One region of the Alteromonas sp. ABD4_190 genome, then DNA from elsewhere that is predicted to be linked to it. Evidence: predicted binding sites of a transcription regulator. Region 1 holds the regulator's gene; the other holds the start of a gene.
The links. The regulator FNR, encoded in region 1, switches genes on or off when oxygen is low (the NO sensors DNR and NnrR bind a similar motif). The targets are predictions, from matches to a motif close to TTGATCTAGATCAA.
Positions count from the first base shown of each region.

Region 2: the regulator FNR is predicted to act here: its motif matches at 2,235-2,248, upstream of ACXAFM_RS09195 (OmpW family outer membrane protein).

Region 1 is NZ_JBSWWN010000002.1:1,727-11,064, forward strand. It holds gene ACXAFM_RS17610 (sulfurtransferase) at 1-583, shown strand, start outside; gene cobB (Sir2 family NAD+-dependent deacetylase) at 708-1,433, shown strand; gene ACXAFM_RS17620 (LysE family translocator) at 1,446-2,072, shown strand; gene ACXAFM_RS17625 (YciC family protein) at 2,156-2,887, shown strand; gene ACXAFM_RS17630 (glucosaminidase domain-containing protein) at 2,880-3,671, shown strand; gene ACXAFM_RS17635 (DUF2987 domain-containing protein) at 3,668-4,315, shown strand; gene ACXAFM_RS17640 (patatin-like phospholipase family protein) at 4,339-5,388, opposite strand; gene ttcA (tRNA 2-thiocytidine(32) synthetase TtcA) at 5,389-6,342, opposite strand; gene uspE (universal stress protein UspE) at 6,572-7,495, opposite strand; gene fnr (fumarate/nitrate reduction transcriptional regulator Fnr) at 7,773-8,513, opposite strand; gene ACXAFM_RS17660 (sulfite exporter TauE/SafE family protein) at 8,559-9,218, opposite strand; gene ccoS (cbb3-type cytochrome oxidase assembly protein CcoS) at 9,205-9,338, opposite strand, start outside.
Region 2 is NZ_JBSWWN010000001.1:2,088,900-2,098,237, forward strand. It holds gene ACXAFM_RS09180 (gamma carbonic anhydrase family protein) at 1-59, shown strand, start outside; gene aroE (shikimate dehydrogenase) at 56-895, opposite strand; gene ACXAFM_RS09190 (group II truncated hemoglobin) at 894-1,325, shown strand; gene ACXAFM_RS09195 (OmpW family outer membrane protein) at 1,441-2,121, opposite strand; gene hemF (oxygen-dependent coproporphyrinogen oxidase) at 2,335-3,267, opposite strand; gene tsaC (L-threonylcarbamoyladenylate synthase type 1 TsaC) at 3,264-3,869, opposite strand; gene ACXAFM_RS09210 (DNA topoisomerase family protein) at 3,903-4,445, opposite strand; gene ACXAFM_RS09215 (DUF494 family protein) at 4,530-5,006, opposite strand; gene dprA (DNA-processing protein DprA) at 5,008-6,138, opposite strand; gene ACXAFM_RS09225 (LysM peptidoglycan-binding domain-containing protein) at 6,179-7,240, opposite strand; gene def (peptide deformylase) at 7,460-7,969, shown strand; gene fmt (methionyl-tRNA formyltransferase) at 7,978-8,928, shown strand; gene rsmB (16S rRNA (cytosine(967)-C(5))-methyltransferase RsmB) at 8,931-9,338, shown strand, end outside.

The DNA.
Region 1 (9,338 bases):
AAATACTCCCATAGCGGTTTACGACACCCGAGGTATGTATTCTGCGCCTAGAGTGTGGTGGATGCTAAAGGCACTAGGGCATAAAGATGTATATATATTAAATGGTGGCCAACCTGCGTGGGAGGGGGCTGGGCTTCCCATTTCAGAACAACAGCAGTATGGAAAATTAACCTACCAAGCAACGCCTCGACCTGGGTGGTTTGCAAACTCTAGTGCAGTGCTGCAGGCTATAAATACCGAAGCGCAACTGCTTGATGCGCGAAGTAGTCCGCGATTTAACGGCGAAGTTTCAGAGCCCCGTGAAGGCGTGCGCTCAGGGCATATGCCTGGCGCATTCAATGTTCCTTTCGATACACTAATAAAAGACGGCCATTTCTTACCTGTAGATGAACTTAACGCTGTTTTTGCACAAGCAAAAGTCGATTTGCGTAAACCTATTATCTGCACCTGCGGTTCAGGCGTTACCGCTTGTATCATTGGTGTTGCAGCTCTTATGTGTGGTGCTACGCAAGTTTCGGTATATGATGGTTCATGGTCTGAGTGGGGCGCTAATACCCAGTATCCGGTAGTCAAAGGCGTGTAAAAGCATAAAAGCCGTGAAATACTAAAATCATTTATGTGCGATGTATGCCTAAGCACGATATTACCGCGAGCTTCATAGGAAAACCGAATAACTCGCTTTATAGCAACAGAGTAAGTACAACCCAATGTCAGCTAATCAATCCTTACCCAATATTGTTATTCTCACCGGTGCGGGTATTTCCGCTGAATCTGGGCTAAAAACCTTTCGTGATAATGACGGCCTCTGGGAAAATCACAGCGTTGAAGAAGTCGCTACACCCGAAGCGTTCGAGCAAAACCCTAGCTTGGTTTATCGCTTTTATAATGCGCGCCGGGCACAGCTTCAACAGAATGATATTTTGCCCAACGCAGCGCACATGGCGCTCGCTAAACTCGAGAAAGCCTTCGGTCATAAGCTAACGTTGGTGACGCAAAACGTTGATGATTTACATGAGCGTGGTGGCAGCGAATCGGTTTATCATATGCATGGTAAGCTATTGTCTGCGCGCTGTGCTATTAGCCAGCAAACTTTTGATTGGCGTGAGAGTTTTGATCACACCACTAAATGTCCGTGCTGTAAAAGAGTAACCCTTCGACCGGATATTGTGTGGTTTGGCGAAATGCCTATGTATATGGAAGCAATTTACGAGGCGCTTTCACAGGCCGATGTATTTATAGCTATTGGTACATCGGGTAATGTGTATCCCGCTGCTGGCTTTGTTCAGATTGCTAAAGAAAATGGGGCACACACAATAGAAGCGAATTTAGAACCAGGTGTATCCAATGCCTTGTTCGACGAATCACTTACAGGTCCTGCCTCGCGCATAGTTCCGCAGTGGGTTGATGAATTGATTTCAAAATATGCGCTGTAGGAGGCGCAAAACATGCAGTATATGAATGAATTTCTTACCATTGCATTGGTACATCTTGTGGCTGTTGCCAGCCCAGGCCCTGACTTTGCGGTGGTGGTTCGAAACAGCGTGGCTTATGGCAGGCGTATCGCTATATACACTAGTATCGGTATTGGGCTAGCAATCTTATTGCATGTTGCTTACTCGCTAGTAGGGCTAAGTGTGGTAATTGCGACTACGCCCTGGCTATTTACCACTTTTAGCTACGCTGCCGCTGCCTATTTACTTTATCTTGCTTTCGGAGCGCTTAGAAGCGGCCCTGTTAAGCAGGAGCAACACGTAAATGCGGAAAAAAAGATGTCACAAATCTCGGCAAAACGTGCCGTTTGGATGGGTTTTCTGACAAACGGCCTTAACCCAAAAGCGACACTTTTTTTCCTCTCGTTATTTACTGCAATCATCAGCATTGATACGCCATTTAGCATAAAGCTTGGTTACGGTATCTACTTAGCGTTTGCCACGGGGTTATGGTTTTGTTTCCTTTCCTACCTTTTAAGTACCAGTAAAGTTGCTGAACTTATTGGCAAAAAGGGCTATTGGTTGGATAGGGCTATGGGCGTGCTTTTAGTCGGGTTAGCCGCTAAGTTGGTGTTGGGGTAATTTTTGTTTAATACACAAACAGGCAATTATTTTCGTGAATTGATATAATCGCGCCGATTTTTCTAAAAATATAAGAGAGTTGTGTGAAAGACGTAAACCCAGACCGCCTCAACAGTACGTTGTCCAAACAGTATCAATTCGATACTAAGGGTCTCTTGCGCCGTGCTGCCGGTTTAACCAAAGCTAATTTTTCATCATTACTGCAAGCTAGTCTGGTTCTATTTTTGACCTTTGTGGTGTTAGGGGTATTCGCGCAACAGTATATAACCATTAATGAAGACGGTAGCTATGTTTTCGAGCACCAGTCTATTATCGAGATTGTGGCAATCTGTATCGTTGCTCCGTTACTGACTGGTTTATATATGATGGGGGTTTTTGTAGCGCGTGGTGTAAAAACATCGGTATTTACAGTATTTCAGTTTTTCCCCTTAATATTTTTGGTAGCGTTAACCCAGCTAGTCAACAGTATCCTTGTGCAGTTAGGCATGATGCTGCTCATCATTCCAGGTGTGTACTTCTATTTAGCGTCTTCTTTTTCTCTAATGTTAGTGGCCGACAGAAAGTTAACGCCAATAAGCGCAATTATTCTTTCCTGCCGAGTATTTAATGCGTACTGGGCTCAAATAGCCAGTATTTTCGGCGTTCTCTTCTTATTGTTCGTGTCGGTACCGCTGACGTTCGGGGTTTCCCTAATTTGGGTGTTACCCTTTTATTTTAGTATGATGGGGTTGCTCTATCAGGAATTAATTGGCGAGCAAGGAGTAAGCACGGAAGCATCTGAAAACGATGTGAATGAGTCGAGCTTCGATGCATAAACGAGAAACCTTTAAAATTGTCCTTATAACGTTGGGTGTTCTGGCGGTTATCGTCATTAACGCCATTATTTTTACCGAGGACGAGCCTGATATTCTAGATATACCTCAAACGGTAATGGCGAAAAAGCCGGTGCCTGATTTCTCTGGTTATAGTGACGTAAAAGAGAAAAAAGAGGCGTTTTTTAATTATCTACGCCCCGAGGTAGAGAAACAAAACGCTTACCTGCTTACTCTAAGGCACTATATACAAACCCTTTACAGAAAGGCGTTAGCTAATGAGTCACTGTCTGAAGACGACATGACTAGGCTTGAGTGGCTTGAAGAGGAATATCGGGTAAAACCCACACAGCCTTTAAAGACTAAACTATTAGCCTTACTGCAGAAAATTGATGTTTTACCTGAAGAACTGGTACTTGTGCAGGCTGCGAATGAATCTGCATGGGGAACAAGCCGATTTGCAAGGAAGGGCTACAACTTCTTCGGTTTGTGGTGTTTTTCAAAAGGGTGCGGTTTCGTTCCGAGTCGTCGAAACGACGGCGCATCTCATGAAGTGGCCAAGTTTGACAACTTGTCTCGAGCTACGTACACCTATATGCGTAACCTCAACAGACACGATGCCTATGCTGACTTAAGAGAGATCCGCAGCCGACTGAGAGCTAACCAATTACCCATCACAGGTGTTGCACTAGCTGAAGGGCTGATGAACTATTCCGAGCGAGGAGCCGCTTATGTTGAAGAGCTTCAAACAATGATCCTATTTAACGAGGAGTTTTTATCCGAATGATACGCGCTGCATTATTTCTTGCTTCATCTCTGTTTGTCGGTTTTGCTAGTACATCCGTATCTGCTGAAACGATAGATGTAGAGTACAGCCGTTTCTACAGCCATGTTAAAAAGCTAGATAACGAAGATACCCAAGCGCTTCAGTTTGCCTTTGGTTTTGTTCGTGTAGGTGAAGGGCGTTTATGCGAGGTTAACGGTGCATCTATCGTTACCGACAAGAAAACAATGCCACTAGACGTTACTGATGAAGGACGTTTTACCGTACCCACTGAAAAAGCACTAAAACTGGCTAATGCACTGGTACGTATCGACTTAAACGAACGTGCGAACGTTTGTGATATGTCGGTGCAGCTTGAAACCAAGCCCGAGTACCTAAAACAGTATTACAAAAAAGAAGAACTCACTTTCTTATACGAACAGTATGAAGCCTTTTTCAATGAAATGGGGAGCTTTTTGTCTTTTATGATGCCATCGGTGAAGGGCTTGATGATTCAGTTCGAAGACAAAAATTTAGATTTCGTTACGCCGCAGGGCGTACAAATTAACAATGGCGTTCTGCATTTAGAACAAGAGTGGATCAACGAAGCGAAAGGCTTAACGCTACCACACGCGCCGCTGCGTGTTACAGCTATGGCCTCAAGTTAATCTATCTTTTGAACAATTAGGTATCAGGTTAGTAACTGATACCTAATTTGCTCTGCAATTCGCGCGATGGTCTCTTCGCCTTTTGCGCACAGTTCTTCTGCCCTATGAAACTCCATGATACCTACATCAGTAAGCTGAGGTTCTATTAGTATATCTGGCGGGTCGCCGGCTAAACGAGACCGAGTAACACGAGCTTGAAGTATTTCAAGTGAGCTGCTCATTACGCTCATAATTCCTGGCGGGTTGCGCTTATTCACCTTTGCAGGCACTTCTGTAAGTTCTTCTTCTACTTTTTCAATAACATCAGAAGCAATACCTTCTTCAGTTTTAACCTCGTCAGTGTCAGTTAAAACCTTGTCAGCGTCAGACAAAACTTCGTCTTTATCGTCATTTCTATCTAACGCTTTGTCTTCTTTACTATCAGGCGAAAACCATTGACGTAAGACATTTTGGCTTTTAGTAAAAAAGTCTTCGGTTTTACGTTGGTTTTCTTCGTGGTCTTGCCTTAACTTTTCCAACCTAAGCGGACGAAAGTCTGCGTTGAGATTAACCGCAATAACAAAGTCTGCGCCTAACTGTCGACACAAGTTAACCGGTACAGGGTTAACAACCGCACCATCTACCAGCCAGCGATCACCATGTGCCACGGGCGCAAAGAGCGCTGGAATAGCGCACGATGCTTGAATAGTGTCACCGATAGGACCTGAATTAAATACCACTTCACGGCCGGTATAGAGGTCAGTTGCCACCGTCGCAAAGGGCTTCAGCATTTCTTCATAGGAGGAGACACAAAACTCGCTGGCAAGTTTGTCGAAAACCTTTTGACCGCTGGCAATACCGCCACGTCTTAATCCAACACCCATAAGAGCGAGTACCTGCCAGTCGCTAAGTGAACAGGCCCATTCTTTTAAACCTTCTAGCTTGCCACTTGCGTAGGCAGCACCAACATAAGCACCAATGGAGCAACCAGCAACAACGTCGATTTTAACGCCAAGTTTTTCCAAAGCTTCAATTATACCAATGTGTGTCCAGCCCCTTGCGGCACCGGCACCTAATGCAAGTCCAATCTTCATCTACTTTGGTTCCATAATATTTACTACTTCGATAGCGTTGTCTTCATCACTGGGATCTGCGCTATTTTCTGTAGCAAAAGAAGGTTCATCAAATCCTATATCACCATCAGCAACGGGGCCGTCTTGGGTGACGATAGATTTAAAATCATAAAGGTTACTGTCTACAAGATGTGAAGGGGCCACGTTTTGAAGCGCGCGGAACATTGATTCAATACGACCTGGGAAACGGCGGTTCCAGTCTTGAAGCATTGCTTTTATGTTCTGGCGCTGTAGATTTTCCTGTGAACCACAAAGGTTGCAAGGAATAATCGGGAACTCAGCAGCTTGAGAGTATTTTTCAATGTCTTTTTCTGTGCAGTAAGCCAAAGGACGAATTACTATATGTTCGCCGTTATCGCTAACCAGTTTTGGCGGCATAGATTTAAGCTTGCCCCCGTGAAACATATTTAGGAAAAACGTTTCAAGCATATCGTCGCGGTGGTGACCTAATGCAATTTTAGTGGCGCCTAATTCTTTCGCAGTGCGGTATAAAATACCACGACGCAAACGAGAGCAAAGCGAACAAGTCGTTTTTCCTTCAGGAATTTTGTCTTTAACAATAGAGTAGGTGTCTTCTTCTACAATCTTGTAGTCAACGCCAATGCTGTCTAAGTACTCGGGCAAAATATGTTCAGGAAAACCAGGTTGCTTCTGGTCAAGATTTACCGCAATAATATCAAAATGAATAGGCGCAATCTTCTTTAAAAACAATAAAATATCAAGCATGGTATAGCTGTCTTTACCGCCCGATAAACACACCATAACCTTGTCGTTGTTTTCAATCATACCGAAATCGCCAATGGCCTTACCCACGTTGCGACGAAGTCGTTTCTGAAGTTTGTTGAAGTTGTACTTTTGCTTACTTTGCGCGGCGTTTAACGTCGGCGCATCAGCACTGCTTGTGCCTAAACTCATAATTAACTAGCTTGGTTTGTGATAAAGGTGCCATTATACATTAAAGCGCCTTTTCGAGACTATGGCTGTGTTGTTAAATTTATCGAGAAGCGTTAAGTACTGATTTAAGCGTGTATGATTAACTCTCGGAATAAACCGCTAAATGCGCAGGTTTTTTTTAACGCCCATCGCCGATTCGCCATTTGTCGCCACCAAGTGTCTTGGTATTTAAGCGCAATTAAGTCGTTAACTACACGGTTATCGGTGATTCAAACCCATCTGGCTTAATCGCAAGTACGTCACAATTTAGTTCATCAATAACGTGCTCGGCAGTATTGCCAATAAGCGCCGCCGAAATACCAACCCGTCCCACGGTGCCTATTACAACTAACTCGGCATCGAGTGTTTTAGCCACTTGCGGGATAACTTTTTCAGGCAAGCCTTCTTTCACCACACATTTATTTTCTGGAATACCATATTTCAGCGCGTGACTACGCATTTCTTTCATATGATGATTTTTTACCGCATCGTGATACGTATCAGGGTCAAACTCTGGCACTTCAATGGCAATGTTAAGTGGAGTTGTAGGGTAGCTATTCACTAAATTAACGTTACCTTTCAACAAAGAAGCATAATCGTTAGCGATGATCGTAAGCTTGTCGTTTAACGCAGCATGCTCGTCATCTTCGCTGCCTACGTTTACTGCAGCTATAATTTCACCGCCTTCTGGCCAGTCGTGTTCTTTAACGAGCAGTACAGGGCGTGGGCACTTGCGCATTAGATGCCAGTCTGTAGGGGTAAAGATCACTGAGGCAAGGTCGTCATGTTTTTTAGTGGCTTTTACCACTAAGTCAATTTGGTTATTAAGGGCGTAATAAATAATCGACTCATAAGTACGGTTGTTCCACTCAACCACAATATCGGTCTCTGAAAAGCCTTGTTCTTTTAGCTGGGCAGATAACCATTTGGCGTGCTCTTTTGTAACGGCATCGCGCATTGATTCACGTTCGTCGGGGCTAAGCATGGTTGTCATATCGTAAGACAAATCATATACCACCATCATAGCGGTAACCGTGGCGCCGGTTTTTGACGCAAGTTCATAGGCACGGCTTAGGGCAGGCTGGTTGTCACGTTCCGCGTCCACCACGGCAAGAATTCGTTTACACTCAATCATAACGTCTCCTCAACTACAAAGCTTTGTATGGCTGTCGACATCGATATTGTTTCAAAACCGTTTACATTAACTATAAACGACATTTAGAAAAACGTGAGTTGTTTTCGATCAAGGATTAAATAATTCGTTGATAAAAAAAGGGCCAATTCGAATGTTACGGGAGCTTTAACGCACAATGGATGGATATCGTGTAACCCAGTGAGGGAATACAGTGAAACTTTAAAGGTTAAAACTAAAAAGCGCGCATGTAGCGCGCTAAAGATACCAGAAGAATAAATTAACCGTTACAGACTACGCTAGGGCCATTTAACGCCTCTAACTTGGTATTTAACCGATCAAAATCCAAAATAGAGATCAATTTACCGTCAACCTTGATAATGTTTTCCTTCTGAAAACGGCTCAGTAAACGGCTAATGGTTTCTATCGTTAAGCCTAAATAGTTTCCAATTTCGTTGCGCGTCATGGTTAAGTGGAATTCTCTATGGGAAAAGCCGCGTTCCTCAAAGCGCTGAGAAAGATGTGAGATAAAATATAATAAACGCTCTTCTGCAGTACGCTTGTTTAAAAGCATGATCATGTCGTGATCTTGTTTTATTTCAGCGCTCATGAAGCTCATGATCTGGTGGCGCAGCTTTGGAAATTGCACTGACATTTCGTCGAGAGTCTCGTAGGGAAGCTCACACACCATGGCTGTTTCTAGCGCAGAGGTGTAGCTTTGGTGTTTGTTCTCTCTTAATGCATCGAAACCGATAATGTCACCAGGAAAGTGGAAACCGGTAATCTGTTCTTCACCTTCGGTATTAGTCACAAATGATTTGAATGAACCGGTTCTCACTGCAAATAGAGAACGGAATTTATCACCAGTTTGAATCAGCGTGTCACCTTTATGAAGCGGCTTCTTGCGTTCAATAATATCGTCAAGAGATTCGATTTCTGTTTTGTTTAACGCCACCGGTAAACACAGGTGACTGAAACTACAGTTTTGACAGTGAATAGAAAATTGGCTTCCTTTGCTCATAATGCACGCTCTGTAAAAGAATACCCGACAATAATACACCCATTTTTAAACGATTGCGCTATGAATAAGATAAGCGGCATATATGGCCATTATTCCTGCAATAATTTGTCTAACATGGTTATGTTGAAAACATCGAACTATATACTGGCTACCAGCGCTTGCGGCGAGCAAGGTGGGTAATGTACCTAAACCGAAGAAGAACATAATAGCAGCGCCTTCTAGCGCATTCCCCGCCGCGAGAGACCAGGTAAGTGTGGAATACACCAACCCGCAAGGAAGCCAACCCCAAATAAAACCATAGGGAATAGCGCTAAAAGGGGTTTTAAAAGGTAAAAAACGCTTAGATAATGGCTGCAGTTTGGAAAATAAACCTTTTCCTGCGTTTTCCAACACCGTTAAACCCGTCCACCATTTGCCTAAATAACAGGCCAGCAACAACAGCATAAGGCCGCTTAGCAAGGATAGGGCATAGTTGGCAAGGGGCACGTAGTCGGCGGCTATTTTGCCAAGCGCCCCGGTTATTGCTCCGGCGATGGTGTAGCTCACTATACGTCCCATGTTATAGGCAAGGGTATAGGGTAGTGCTGAAGCGCCTTTAGGCGATACCATCCTTAGCGCAGCGACAATTCCACCGCACATTCCCACACAGTGAACTCCGCCGGCTAAGCCGATAAGAAAGGCAGAGAAGTAGTTAATCCCTTCCATTTGGCGCTTGGCTTTTGTCTACTTTATTGTCTTGAAGTTGCTTGCGTTGCTCAGCTAGCTTTTTTTCTTCTGGCGGAAGGTCATCGTCAAATAGAATACTGTACCCCTGACGGTCTAGAT
Region 2 (9,338 bases), on a different contig from region 1:
AACAGTCTGCCGTTAACTATGTTGTATTGAAAAATGAGTACCTTGAAGAAGCGAACTAGTTTCGCTTCTCACTTTGCTCAACAATATCTCTAACCTGTTTCACAATGTCCGAGGTATCGGGGCGCTTTTGTGTCCATATATAGAAAGCTTCTGCCGCTTGCTCAACCAGCATCCCTAACCCATCTATTTGCGTACTGACACCTAGTTCGGCCGCATCTCTCATAAAGCGCGTAGGTGAATTTTTATAAACCATGTCGTAAACCACTTCACAGTGTTCTAAAACACCATCGTTCAAACTACACGGCAACTCATTACTTAAACTAGCGGCTGTTGAATTGATAATAATATGAGGTGCTATCGTTGCGATATCTTCAAGGGACACCACCTGCACTTTAGCGTTAGACGTGGCGCTTGCGACTTCTTCAGCTTTTGCTTTGGTTCTGTTCGCAATAGTCAGTGAAGCAGCACCCGCTTTTAACAACGGAGAAATAACGCCTCGGGCTGCGCCGCCGGCACCGATAAGCAACACGCGTTTGCCCTTAATTTCCACTCCACTATTAAGTAAATCATTTACCAACCCCACACCATCTGTGTTGAACCCCAGCAGTTCACCGCTGTCACCATTCATTAGAGTATTAACAGCTTGTGCATCTTTAGCTGCTTGGTCATCTACCTTTGCTAAGTTAAAGGCATCAAGCTTAAAAGGCATGGTAACATTGCAGCCTACAGCACCTTCTTGAGCTAAAAACGCTTTAGCAGCTTCAACAAAACCATCTTCAGGCGCAAGTATCTTTTCATAAGAAATCTTTTCTCCAACTTGATCTGCAAACATTTGATGAATAGTTGGTGATAAACTCTGTGCAATAGGATTTCCGAATACAGCGAATTTTTTCATGGGAATACGAGACTTATTTAATATAAAGAAGAAAAGCGATAGTCGTGCTTCGCAGAGTACACCATATGAGCGTATAGGTGGAGAGGAGAAAGTACGGGAATTAGCAAATACGTTTTACGACATTATGGAGACCGACCCATTAGCCAATGAACTACTTGCTATTCACCCTCAGCCATTAGACAGAATTCGCCATGTATTCTTTTTATATTTAAGCTTATGGCTGGGTGGTCCTGATGATTATCAGCAGCAATTTGGCCACCCGCGTCTACGTGCACGCCACCTTCCCTACACCGTAACACCAGAGTTAAAGGCCCAGTGGATGTATTGTATGCGAAAAGCCATGTTTAAAACGGTTGAAGATATCGCCTTAGCTCAACAGTTACTTGATGCACTCGATCAACTTGCCAATCACATGGTGAATACAAAATAAAAAAGCGCGTTGAAAAGATTAACCTTTTAACGCGCAAGTCCCCTGTTACTGTCTACGCTCTTGTTGGCGTATAAAGTAGTGCAATTGTGAAAGCTTCAACTGTTAGGTTTAGGCTTTAGAAGGTGTAACCTACCGATATCGTATATACCCAAGGATCTATTTCAATATCACTCACCTTTCCAGCAGCATCACCTACTTTAAAGGTGGCTTCTGTATCAATATCAATAAATCGAACCGATGCATTGATGTGCCATTTGGTATCTATTTGGTAATCCATTCCCACCTGTGCTGATAAGCCAAATGAATTATCAAGCGATAGGTCGCTTAAGCCAGCTGTTTCATTCGCACCTGTAAACCCTTCATCAAAGATAAAGGTGTAGTTGATACCTGCACCAATGTACGGCTGAAATGCAGAGCTGGCATCATTAAAATAGTAGTTTGCGGTAAGCGTAGGTGGAAGGTGTGTAACTTCACCAAGCTGATTCCCTGTGCCTAGAGGGTCTGCCACAGAAAAGTTCACGTCGTGCTTAAAGGGCGTTGCGGCAAGCAGCTCGATATTAATATTATCGGTAATAAAGTACGCTACATTTAAACCTAGTTGAGTATCGTTATCGATATTAAGGGCCACGCCAAGATCAGTTCCACCCGCTACGATGTTAGAAGTCGATTCGTCAGGAGCAACGGTAGTAAGACCGCCACGAACAATCCAGTCGCCCTGTTGATGAGCGTTAGCTAAAGGTGAAAGTGCAGCAAGTGTAAGGCAAAGTGCAGATGCAGATAAAAAGTGTTTGCGCATGATGTGTCTCTTTTGTGTTTAACTAAGATGACGCTACTTTACGCCCTTGGTTAAGAGAAACATTGATCCAGCGCAAGCTTGATAACTCACTGAAACAAAGATGATATTCGGACTTGATTCAGATCAAAACACGCCGTATGTTCATTTCACACGGCGTGTTTTGTAATTGATGACTTTAGTTAAAACAGTAGAAGCGACCTTACTGCGTTAAATTCACCAGTCAGTAGGCTTTAACCAGTCAGTTAACTTAGCTTCAGCGCTACCCGGTGCCGGCGTATAGCAATACTCCCAGCGGGCTAAGGGCGGCATCGACATTAAAATAGACTCTGTGCGCCCTCCGGTTTGTAATCCAAACAGGGTACCGCGGTCGAATACTAGATTGAATTCGACGTAGCGACCTCGGCGATAAAGTTGGAAATCACGCTCTCTTTCACCAAAGTCGGTTTGCTTACGGCGTTCAACAATAGGAACGTAAGCATCGATGAAACCATTGCCTACCGCCTGCATAAATGCAAATGACTGTTCAAAGCCCAGTTCGTTCAGGTCGTCAAAGAACAACCCTCCCACGCCGCGAGTTTCGTTTCGATGTTTTAAATAAAAATAGTCGTCACACCACTTTTTATACTTAGGGTATACATTATCGCCAAACGGCTTACATAATTTCTTTGCAGTATCATGCCAGTGCACAACATCATCTTTGAACGGATAAAACGGCGTTAAGTCAAAACCACCGCCAAACCACCAGATAGGTGCTTCACCTTCTTTTTCCGCAATAAAAAAGCGAACATTAGCGTGTGACGTTGGGATATACGGGTTATGTGGGTGAATAACAAGTGATACGCCCATTGCCTGAAAGTTTCTTCCCGCAAGCTCAGGACGATTTGCCGTTGCTGATGCAGGCATTTGACTGCCAAACACGTGAGAAAAGTTAACGCCGCCCTGCTCAATCACCGCACCGTTTTTTAAGACTCGAGAGCGACCACCTCCCCCTTCTTCACGCTGCCAACTGTCTTCGACAAACTGACCTTTCCCGTCGGCGAGCTCGAGGGTTTGGCAAATGGTGTCCTGCAGCCCTAGTAGATAGCTTTTTACTTGTTCGATTACTTCAGCGGCATTTTTACCGTCCAGTAATTCTGCTGACGTCATGCTCTTATTACCTCTGCTGTGTCACCATCGCGAATGGTACTGGGTTTAGTTGCACCGCCTACTGCACCGTCAACGTAGAAGACGGAATCAGCGAATACGGCTTTTGCTTCTTCAGTGGTGATGGCTGGCGGTTGACCGGTTAAGTTAGCGCTTGTAGAAACTAACGGTTTACCTAACTTGTTGCACAGCTCTAGTACTACTGGATGATTAGTTACACGCACAGCTATTTTATTATGCTTGCCGGTTAACCAAACCGGCGCCGATGACGACTTAGGTAATAGCCAAGTATTAGGGCCTGGCCAGCTAGAGAAAATATCGGTGCGTCGGTGTGGTCGTATGGCGTTGTCGTTGACATAGGGCAATAGCTGACTGTAATTGGCAGCTATTAAAATAACGCCCTTTTCTACCGGTCGTTGTTTTATCTCTAACAACGCATTTACCGCTGCTTCGTTGTCCGGGTCACATCCAATGCCCATTACCGCTTCGGTTGGATAAACGATTAAACTTCCCGCTTCAAAAGCGGCAACAACAGGGTCTACTTCAGACGAATTAGCCTCAACGGGGGTAAACGTGTTTACGTTCCCATTTTGGATATCAGACATGGTTTTAATCTCTACGTATAGTTCTTCGTATAATTACTTTTTATAGCCGCAAGCCGGCTGAGGACACTGTAACTGCCCCTTTTTGTCTATCAATACTCCCCAACCGCAGTCTGGGCAGCTTTCATTAACCGGCGTGAAATTTAGCACATATCGACATTGTGGATAATGGTTGCACGCAAAAAACTGTTTGCCGTATTTGTTAGTACGCGAGATTAGATGCCCTTTCTTACACTTTGGACAATCCACCAAAGTATCTTCTTTTTCTTTAATGGGCTCTATGTGATGGCATGAAGGAAAATTTGTACAGCCGATAAACATGCCAAACCGCCCTTTCTTTATGGCTAAGTCGGATGCGCATTCAGGGCAGGCTACACCGTCTAAGGTTTTCAGTATGGTGGTTTGTTTATCGTGAAGTGGCTTACTAAAGCTACATTCCGGATAGCCCGCACACCCGATAAAAGGGCCGGATTTACTGTTCTTTATATGAAGAGGTTTACCGCACTCGGGGCAATCTCCGAAATTATCATCGAGAGCATGCTCGTGCGCTGAAAAAAGTGAGTGGTCTATTTTAGACATGTATTAGACGTTAAGGCCTTAACGCGCTGTGATTCACAGCGCATTTTGTAAGTAAAGATTTAAGTATCGGTGACTACGACTACACTAATGCAGCACGCCATCTGGCTCTTCGAACAAAAGATCTTCCATTTGTTCGTAGGCTTTCTCTTTGCCAGGTACGTTGAATAGTACCATTAGCACAACCCACTTGAGGTCTTCTAAACAGAATTCATTGGAATCGATTTCCATTACCCGATCTATCACCATTTCACGTGTAGACGCATCTAGTACATTAACCTGTTCTAAGAACATAAGAAAACCACGACATTCCACATCTAAACGCATCTGTTCTTCGTGGGTGTAGATACGGCTTAAGCTAGTGCTAATCCCTTTACACAAGTACGGCTTGATATCCGTTTCTTGAAGAGCCGCTAGCTTCTCTAACCAAGCGAGGGCTTTATAAATCTCATCGTGATGGAAACCTGCACGCACAAGTTCTTCCGTTAATTCGTCTTGATCAACACGAATTTCCGTTTCACTGTGAATGAAGTTTTCAAACAGATACATGAGGATATCGAACATATTATTTTCCCCTCAATTTAACGTAACCACCAGGGACAGCGGCTACTAAACCACGCAACTCATATTCTAATAAAGATGCCATTGCTTGCGATACAGATAAGGCATTGCGCTGGGCTATAACATCAATAGCGGTGATGTCATAATCCACACTAGCTAATAATTTATCGGTTGCCAAGCTATTCGCTGCACTTTTTTCGTTGGGCTCGTTTACATCCAAGCTCAGTTGTTCAGGCTGAAAACTAATTTCATCAAGAATATCGTTAATATTAATTACTAATTTGGCGCCCTGCTGGATTAACCAATGGCAGCCTTCAGAGTACGCGTGAAAGATACTACCAGGTACAGCGAATACTTCTCGTCCCAAATCTGCGGCCAAATTCGCAGTTATCAAGGTACCGCTCTTAATTTTTGCCTCTACCACTAAAGTTCCAAGTGATAACGACGCGATAATTCTATTTCGCCTAGGGAAATGCCAGGGTTTAGGGCCTACACCAGGGAAGAACTCTGTCACCAATGCCCCCTGGCACTCAATAATTTCTTCAGCCAATGAAAGGTTTTTCGTTGGATAACAATTATCTGGCCCCGTACCCATAACTGCAATTGTTCCGCCCTTTTCTTTCATGCTTCCTTTATGTGCCGCGCCATCTATTCCCGATGCGAGCCCACTCGTAACCGTTACACCATTGGCAGACAAGCCCTTTGCAAAATTTTCAGCAATAGACTTCCCATGAATGCTTGCTCGTCTGCTTCCAACAATGGCCACTTGTGGCGCACTGAGCAATGAGCTTTCGCCCTCAACAAACAAAACCAATGGAGGGTTACTTAACTGCTTTAATCTTTTTGGGTAAAAGGGTGATTCAATAGATATTATGGACCGGCTAGCCTCTCTTTCGAGCCATTTAATTGCTCGCCCCACCCGCGAAGGTGACATTTTTGTTGTCAACGCTTGAATATGCGGAAAATCAGATTGGTGCTGATATAAATCTAATGGTTTTATACCTGAAGCTACAATAGCATCAAGCCATTTTTTGCTTGGTATTGAGTGTGCAGAGGCAAAATTCAACCAAGCAAGATCTTGTTCGGTTAGCGTTTGAGATGATGCTGAAGTATTTTTAGAAATAAAAGGCGTCATTGCCGCTCCTGATAGTAAGCGGCAATGAAACTTTTAAGGGTTAAGGGTTAGCAACTATATTACCGCGCTTGACACCTTTACTCGCTCGCGTAATTAAACCATAACTTGCCGCATTAAAGGTTTTAAACACTATTAACTCACCAATTTTAAGTGCTGGTTGATGAACCGTATTAATAAACAAGTCACCTTTAGCACCGGGCTCATCAGTATAGCGAGGGTTCTCTTCGTTAATTATTGAAGGCCCCTGAGCGTATATACCCATAACTGTACCTGGCTCAACTTGATTGCTACCCAAGTCCAATATCACGACGTCGTATCTTCCAAGTAAATCATGATCGTGAAGATCGCCAATCACAGCACCACGAGTGCTAGTAGCTGCTTTGAGCTCGAAGCTTTCAGGGTGTTCAAAACCTCCAGATAACAGCTTGTCACCGCGTCTTGCTTCTTGGTTTACAGTATCGATGTAAAGCAAGATAGCGTCTTCCGATTCACCTTCTTTTATGACGTCTGCTGTCGAAATATGAGTCGCCTGAATACCCAGCACATTTCCTTTAAGGTCGGTAATGGTATCGTGCTTTCTTACTACTCTGTACTGTTCCTCAGTACTGTTTTGTTTTTGACCTAAAACAAAATCGTTAGAAGAGAAAACAATATTGCCATCGCCATTACCAAGCACGCGCGGCAACATTTCATATGCAGCTTCGTCAATAATAGTGTGCTGTTTAATAAAAGGGGCAATAGTTTCCCAAGCCAGTACATCAATAGGGTTTGGTTTTACTCTTTTATCTGCGTTTGGTGATAAATTGAAGGAGGGTTTGTCTCGTTGAACTGACAATACAGGTTTGCCATCAACGATAGTAAGAACAATCACATCTCCTGGATAAATTAAGTGAGGGTTCTCTATTTGAGTGTTGGTACGCCATAGTTCAGGCCATAACCAAGGCTCACTTAAAAATACGCTTGAAATACCCCAAAGCGTATCTCCCTTTTTTACTGTGTAAGTTTTTGGCGCATCATCCTTGAGTTGAAGCGCAAGTGCGGGTAGCGCAAATAGCATGCATAGTGCTATCGCTAACGGTCTACGAATTTTACTGAATCGCATTTTGAATTTTACCACCTCTAATACACTCCCTGCTGTTTATTGTTGTTTTTCCAGACAACATTACTATATCAGTACATCTATTTAATATTAAAGGCTTTAGTAAAAAACTGCACGAAAGCCTCGATATAAGTTAGAATAATAACCCAAATCTTTATGTAAAGCGTGCTAATAAATTGATCGTATACCAATTTATACAGCGAAAAGGTGAAATGATAGGCCATGGCAATTTTAGACGTATTAAGCTTTCCTGATGAACGTCTTCGCACGGTAGCTAAGCCGGTTGAAGAAGTTAACGACGAAATTAAACAATTGGTATCGGACATGTTCGATACCATGAAAGACGAGAACGGTATTGGCCTTGCTGCAACGCAAGTTAACCGTCATGTTCAAGTTGTTGTAATGGACGTATCGGAAGATCAAAACGAGCCACGCGTATTTATAAACCCTGAAATTACTCGCAAAGATGGTTCAACTATTAGCGAAGAAGGTTGCTTGTCTGTTCCAGGTAACTACGCCAAAGTTGAGCGCGCAGAAGCGATAACTGTTAAGGCGCTAGACCAAAACGGCGAGACTTTTGAGCTAGATGCTGAGGGCCTGCTGGCTATCTGCATTCAGCATGAGTTGGACCATTTAAAAGGTAAACTGTTTATTGATTACCTTTCACCACTTAAACGCCAGCGTATTCGTAAAAAGCTTGAGAAAGAAGCGCGTCTTGCTGCAAAAGCATAAGGTATAACGTGACAACTCCATTAAAAGTGATTTTTGCCGGTACTCCGGATTTCGCAGCTAAGCACTTATCAGCGTTGCTAGAAACTGAGCACGATGTTATCGCTGTTTACACTCAGCCAGATAGACCCGCTGGGCGTGGTAAAAAGCTTACAGCTAGTCCGGTTAAAGTGCTAGCCGAAGAAAATGCCATTCCTGTGTATCAGCCTCAGTCGTTAAAAGCGCCAGAGGCACAGGAAGAGTTAGCCTTGCTAAAGGCCGATTTAATGGTGGTGGTTGCTTATGGCTTAATATTGCCTACAGCAGTATTAAATGCGCCTAAGCTAGGATGCATTAACGTTCACGGCTCTATTCTGCCCAAATGGCGCGGGGCTGCTCCAATCCAGCGCGCTATATGGGCGGGTGACGCTGAGACTGGCGTAACCATAATGCAAATGGATGAAGGCTTAGATACGGGAGATATGCTGCATATCGCAACATTACCCATTGCATCTAAAGATACCAGCGCCACCTTATATGAAAAGCTTGCAGAGCTAGGGCCACAAGCGTTGGTAGACGTCGTTAATGCGTTTGATAGTTACACGCCCACCAAACAAGACGACTCTCAAGCGACCTACGCTAAAAAACTATCCAAAGAAGAAGCGCTTATCAATTGGGCAGACGATGCCGAGCAAATAGAACGAAACATTCGCGCCTTCAACCCTTGGCCAGTAGCGTGGATGAAGGTCGAAAATCAGAACGTTAAAGTATGGTCTGCTAGCGTTGTGCCGTTAGAAAAAGACGTTGAGCCAGGTACTGTAGTTAGTGCCAATAAAGAAGGCATTACTATCGCTACCGGGCGCGATGCACTTTGCATCACATCACTTCAAATTCCAGGTAAAAAGGCGCTACCAGCGTCAGACGTTATCAATGCTCGCCAAACGTGGTTTGAAGTGGGTCGTTGTCTGACACAAGCGGACTAAACGTGAAACCATTACCCCTTCCCAAGCAAAAAAACCTGCGCGCAGATTGTGCGTGGGTCATTTATCAAATTTTAGAGCAAGGCAAATCATCGCGTGAATGCTTAGAACGCGTTCAGCGCAGACACAACGCCAAAGATAACGCATGGATTCAAGAAATGTCGTTAGGGGTAATGCGTCGCCTTCCCCTTTTGCAACACTGGCTACGCTCTTTGCTAGATAGACCCTTAAAGGGAAATAAAAAGGTTATTGAGCACCTTATACTTCTTGGCTTGTACCAGCTTAACTTTTCACGTGTTAGTAACCATGCTGCAGTAGGTGAAACCGTTGCTGCAGCGTCTTATTTAAATGCAGCAGCGCTTAAAGGCTTGGTAAATGCGGTATTACGCAATTTTCAGCGAGAGAACCTTGCC